Solidesulfovibrio magneticus RS-1: one gene and its partner. Each later gene encodes a partner of the first gene's protein in a complex. Links are inferred from orthologs where the notes say so. Each region holds a gene or a part of one and is shown on either strand. Other genes may lie near its edges.

Evidence for each region. The genes of interacting proteins can lie anywhere in the genome.
Region 2: the proteins of groL (region 1) and metK are in contact, whole or in part, in a cryo-EM structure (PDB 8P4O), measured with the Escherichia coli proteins. The link is inferred for Solidesulfovibrio magneticus RS-1 from one-to-one orthologs.

What each region holds. Positions count from the first base shown.
Region 1 is NC_012796.1:295,288-298,345, reverse strand. The notes cover bases 67-3,058. They hold groL (chaperonin GroEL), read left to right. Parts: upstream 67-738; coding sequence 739-2,379; downstream 2,380-3,058. Other genes in these bases: DMR_RS01150 (cache domain-containing protein), read left to right, coding at 3,018-3,058; DMR_RS01155 (YidH family protein), read left to right, coding at 2,545-2,997; groES (co-chaperone GroES), read left to right, coding at 392-682; DMR_RS24180 (hypothetical protein), read right to left, coding at 67-275. Outside these bases: more of DMR_RS24180, read right to left, coding at 48-66.
Region 2 is NC_012796.1:4,756,248-4,759,285, reverse strand. What follows is about bases 1-2,972. They hold metK (methionine adenosyltransferase), read left to right. Parts: upstream 1-887; coding sequence 888-2,057; downstream 2,058-2,972. Other genes in these bases: DMR_RS19765 (hypothetical protein), read left to right, coding at 2,653-2,972; DMR_RS19770 (DUF721 domain-containing protein), read left to right, coding at 2,114-2,611; panC (pantoate--beta-alanine ligase), read left to right, coding at 1-751. In the rest of the region: more of DMR_RS19765, read left to right, coding at 2,973-2,997. UniProt on the Escherichia coli protein: Catalyzes the formation of S-adenosylmethionine (AdoMet) from methionine and ATP.

The DNA.
Region 1 (3,058 bases):
AGGCAAAACTATCCGCTAGCACCGCGGCCGCCTGCTATTGGATGGTTCTAGGCCCCTGTGGAGAGAGCGTCAAGTTTATGCGGTTTACTGGAAAATGCCATCCGCCGCAACAGCGTGATTCCTTTCACAAGGGTATCTTGCGTCCCAAAACCTGCCCAAAAGCCCTCCTGAAACAGCAGACCATCTGCCATCTGCCCGTTTTTTACAAAAATCATCAAATATACAAGCGACTTATTTCGAAAACAAAATCTTCCGGCCCGCCAAACTTTTTTCACGCCGACCTCTTGCCTTTCACGCCAATGTGTTTAGATAGTTTCCCGCCGGCGCTGGCACTCGCCGCAAGCGAGTGCCAGCAGCCAATCCATCCGCCAAAAACCATGGAGGTTATTGTATGAAGCTCAAACCCTTAGGCGATCGCGTGCTGGTTAAGCGTCTCGAACAGGAAGAAGTCACCAAGGGCGGCATCATCATCCCTGACTCGGCCAAGGAAAAGCCCATGAAGGGCGAAGTCATCGCCGTGGGTCCGGGCAAGCTGGCCGAAGACGGCAAGCACCTGAAGATGCATGTCGAAAAGGGCGACCTCGTGCTGTTCAACAAGTACGCCGGCACCGAGATCAAGGTCGATGACGAAGACTTCCTCGTCATGCGCGAGGACGACATCCTGGCCGTCATCGAAGCCTAGGGCTTCGCGCCTTTTTCGCTCCAACCATTCCGTATTCTAGCGCAAGGAGAACATACATGGCTGCCAAAGAAATTCTTTTTGATTCCAAAGCCCGCGAGAAGCTGAAAAGAGGCGTCGACAAGCTGGCCAACGCCGTGAAGGTCACCCTTGGACCCAAGGGCCGCAACGTCGTCATCGAGAAGTCCTTCGGTTCCCCGATCATCACCAAGGACGGCGTGACCGTGGCCAAGGAGATCGAACTGGAAGACAAGTTCGAGAACATGGGTGCCCAGATGGTCAAGGAAGTCGCTTCCAAGACCTCCGACATCGCTGGCGACGGCACCACCACCGCCACCATCCTGGCCCAGGCCATCTTCACCGAAGGCGTCAAGCTCGTGGCCGCCGGCCGCAACCCCATGGCCATCAAGCGCGGCATCGACAAGGCCGTGGCCTCGGTCGTGGCTGAGCTGGAGACCCTGGCCAAGCCCACCCGCGACCAGAAAGAGATCGCCCAGGTCGGCACCATTTCCGCCAACTCCGACGCCACCATCGGCAACATCATCGCCGAAGCCATGAACAAGGTCGGCAAGGAAGGCGTCATCACCGTCGAGGAAGCCAAGGGCATGGAAACCACCCTTGACGTCGTCGAGGGCATGCAGTTCGACCGCGGCTACCTCTCCCCCTATTTCATCACCGATCCCGAGCGCATGGTGTGCGAGCTCGACGAGCCGCTGATCCTGATTAACGAGAAGAAGATCACCGCCATGAAGGATCTGCTGCCCGTCCTGGAGCAGGTTGCCAAGATGAGCCGCCCGCTGCTGATCGTGGCTGAAGACATCGAGGGCGAGGCCCTGGCCACCCTGGTCGTCAACAAGCTGCGCGGCACCCTGCAGGTTTGCGCCGTCAAGGCCCCGGGCTTCGGCGACCGCCGCAAGGCCATGCTCGAGGACATCGCCACCCTGACCGGCGGCCAGTGCGTGTCCGAAGACCTGGGCATCAAGCTCGAGAACATGACCCTGGCCGACCTCGGCAAGGCCAAGCGCGTCATCGTGGACAAGGAAAATTCCACCATCGTTGACGGCGCTGGCGACGGCGACAAGATCAAGGCCCGGGTCAAGCAGATCCGCGCCCAGATCGAAGAGACCACCTCCAGCTACGACAAGGAAAAGCTGCAGGAGCGTCTGGCCAAGATCGTCGGCGGCGTGGCCGTCATCAATGTCGGCGCGGCCACCGAGACCGAGATGAAGGAAAAGAAAGCCCGCGTCGAGGACGCCCTCAACGCCACCCGCGCGGCCGTTGAGGAAGGCATCGTTCCTGGCGGCGGCGTCGCTCTCGTGCGCTGCGTCAAGAGCCTGACCGGCATCAAGGCCGTGGACGACGACGAGCAGTCCGGCATCGAGATCGTGCGCCGCGCCATCGAAGAGCCCCTGCGCCAGATCTCCGGCAACGCCGGCTTCGAAGGCTCCATCGTCGTGGCCAAAGTGCGCGACGGCAAGGACGGCTTCGGCTTCAACGCCGCCACCGGCGAATACGAAGACCTGATCAAGGCCGGTGTCATCGACCCCAAAAAGGTCACCCGCATCGCCCTGCAGAACTCCTCCTCCGTGGCCGGCCTGCTCCTGACCACCGAGGCGGCCATCGCCGAGAAGCCCGAGCCGAAAAAGGACATGCCCCCGATGCCCGGCGGCGGCATGGGCGGCATGGGCGGCATGTACTAGCCGACCCGTTTCCTCCACGTTACCGTCACGGGGGCCGCGCGCTGGCGCGGCCCCCGTTTTTTTTGCGACGACCAGAGGCCGTTTCACCGTCGCCAGCCTGCCGCCCTCCCGCGCCTTGCCCCCCGTCCCCGGCTGGTCTAGATTCACGCCGACATCGGAGGCCCCATGACCGACGCCCCTGCCCCGCAACCGGCCGCTTCCGCCGCCCCGGACGCCCGGCCCTACGACCTCACCAACCCCCAGGTGCTCCTGGCCTGGCAGCGCAACCACCTGGCCAACGAACGCACGTTTCTGGCCTGGTGCCGCACGGGACTGGCACTTTTTGGCTTCAGCTTCGTCATCGAGCGCTTCGACTTCTTCATCCGCCAGCTGCAAAACGTGCCCATGTTCGAGGGCATGGCCCACAAGCACCTGCACACCGAGACCGTGACGCTGTCCACCTTCGGCGTGGGTGTTTTGGTCATGGTTGTGGCCGTGTGGCGCTTCTGGTACATCCGACGCTGCATCAACACCGGCGCCAAGACCTTTTCGCCGATCCCGGACATCGTCTTCACCGTGGCCGTGGTCGGCATGATCCTTGGGCTTTTTTCCGTGTTCTGGCATCTCATCATGCAGTGACCGCCAAGGAGGCAGCCGCCATGCGTTTCGCGACCGCCGCTTTCGGAATCATCCTCGCCTG
Region 2 (3,038 bases), 4.5 Mb from region 1 along the record:
CCACGAAAGCCTCATGCGTCTGGCCCGGGGGCGGGCCGAGACGGTGGTGGCCAGCGTTTTCGTCAATCCCACCCAGTTCGGGCCGGGCGAGGATCTCAACGCCTATCCCCGCGATCTGGAGCGCGACGCCGCCTTGGCCAAGGCGGCCGGAGTGGATGTGCTTTTTGCGCCAAGCCCCGAGGCCATGTACGAGCCGGCCGCCGCCACCTGGGTGGAAGTGCCGACCTTGGCCCGGCATCTGTGCGGCGCGTCGCGGCCGACCCATTTCCGGGGCGTGTGCACGGTGGTGTCCAAGCTCTTTTTGCTGGTGCGCCCGACCGTGGCGGTCTTTGGGCAAAAGGACTGGCAGCAGCTCGCCATTCTCCGGCGCATGAACGCGGACCTGGGTTTTGGCGTGGAGATCGTGGGCGGCCCCATCGTGCGCGAGGCCGACGGACTGGCGCTGTCGTCGCGCAACGTCCGGTTGACGCCGCAGGAGCGGGAGCAAGCCCCGGGCATCAACCAGGGGCTTGCCCTGGCCGAGGCCATGGTCCGGGACGGCGAGACGGCGGCCGGCCGCATCCTGGACGCGGTGCGGGCGCACTATGCGGCCCATGTGCCGCTGGGGGAGATCGACTATCTGTCCTGCGTCGATCCCGACAGCCTGGAAATGGTGGAACCCATTGACCGGCCGGCGCTTTTTGCGACGGCGGTGCGGTTTAGCGCCGTGCGGCTTATCGACAACCGCCTTGCCGCGGATTTGCCGCGTTAACGTCATGGCGTCTCGGGTTGCTTTTTTGCGTCTCCAAGGGTAGAGACTCGAATTTCAGTTCCCAACAACGTAGATATATTGCATTGGAGCTGACGTCGCCAGCACAGAGGCGGCCGGCTCAAGGAGGATATCCCGTATGATCAACGCCAAAGGCCGGTATCTTTTCAGCTCGGAATCCGTGACTGAGGGCCATCCGGACAAGGTCGCCGACCAGATTTCCGATGGCATTCTCGACGCCATCCTGGCCCAGGATCCCGACGCCCACGTGGCCTGCGAAACCCTGGTCACCACCGGCCTGGCTTTCATCGCCGGCGAAATCACCACCAAGGCCTACGCCGACTTCCCGTCCATCGTGCGCGAGACGGTCAAGGAAATCGGCTACAACAGCTCCACCATGGGCTTTGACTGGGAAACCTGCGCCGTCATCTCCTCGGTGGACAAGCAGTCCGTGGACATCGCCCAGGGCGTGTCGCGCACCAAGCCCGAGGACCAGGGCGCGGGCGACCAGGGCATGATGTTCGGCTTTGCCTGCGACGAGACCGAGACGCTGATGCCCGCGCCCATCTACTGGGCGCACAAGCTGTCGCGCCGGTTGACCGAGGTGCGCAAGTCCGGGGTGCTTGATTTCCTGCGCCCCGACGGCAAGACCCAGGTGGCCGTGGAATACGTCGACGGCAAGCCCGTGCGCATCGACAACGTGGTCGTGGCCAGCCAGCACGCCGAGAACATCTCCCACGCCGACCTGTGCGACGCGGTGAAAAAGGAAGTCATCTTCCACACCCTGCCCGAGTCGCTGGTGGACAAGAACACCAAAATTTACATCAACACCACCGGCCGGTTCGTCATCGGCGGCCCCATGGGCGACTGCGGCCTGACCGGGCGCAAGATCATCCAGGACACCTACGGCGGCATGGGCAACCATGGCGGCGGCGCGTTCTCGGGCAAGGACCCCTCCAAGGTGGACCGCTCGGGCGCGTACATGGCCCGGTATGTGGCGAAAAACATGGTGGCCAGCGGTGCCTGCAAACGCTGCGAAGTCCAGATCGCCTACTGCATCGGCGTGGCCGAGCCGCTGTCGGTGCTGGTGACTTCCATGGGTTCCAGCGACATCCCGGACGAGGCCCTGACCAAGGCCGTGCGCGAGGTTTTCGACCTGCGCCCCTACTACATCTCCAAGCGCCTGGACCTCAAGCGGCCCATCTACAAGCCGACGTCCTGCTACGGCCACTTCGGCCGTGAGCAGGCCGGGTTCACCTGGGAAGTGACCGACGCCGCGGCCGATCTGCGCACGGCGCTTAAGATCTAGCGACCATTCCGGCGCGGGCCGTTTTTTGGCGGCCCGCGCTTTTTGGAGAAGGCGAAATGCTGCGCCGGTTGTCCGAGAGCGTGGAGCGGTACATGGCCGCCCAGGAAGCGTCGGCCCAGCGCAACTTCGTTGAGGTCTGCCGGCGCTGGGCCGAGATCGTGGGGCCGGAGACGGCGGAATTGCTGCGTCCCCTGGGGCACAAGCGGCGGGATCTGTACCTGGGCGCGGACGATCCGGTGGCGCTGCAGGAGATGGTTTTCGCGGCTCCGGAGATTTTATCGCTGGTCAATGCGGCTTTGGGCCACGAAGCCTTTGACAAGGTGCGGTTCGATCTGCTAGGAGGCCGGGTTCCTTTGGATGCGTTGCGGGCGATCCCGCCGCGTTTTTCCACGCCCGCCGAGGTACGGCCCGAAGGGCTGGGCGGGCTTGTAGGGAAGCTTGATCCGAACTCGCCGGTCGGACGCTGTTACGCCAAATATGTGGCGTACTTCGAATCCGGTCCGGGTTCCGGTTCGGGCGGGCGACGCAAGGCGCGCCGCGCGAAGCGGGGCTAGGCGAACCGACAAGGCGAGATATCATTTTTTTGGAGGCGAACATGAGCGAAGGGTTGCAGCTTGATCTGAAGAAGCCCCTGGACAAGATGACGGCCAAGGAACTGCGCGAGTTGGTGCTCAAGCAGATCCCCCAGGTGACCGGCGCTTCTGGTCTGGGCAAGGACGAACTCCTGGTGCAGATCAAGGAAGTTCTGGGCATTGGCGGCGAGGACGGACCGAAGGTTTCTCCGTACAAGACGAAGATCCTGTCGATGAAGAGCAAGATGCGCTCGCTGCGTACGGCTCGCACCGAGGTTTCTGGCGACGGCACCCGTAAGCAGAAGGAGATTCTGCGCCGTCAGATCAACAAGCTGAAAAAGCGCACCCGTCGTCTGGCCAAGGCTTAGGGTTCGTCGAGAAAGTTTGAAAAAAGTTCTTGACGGGGAGC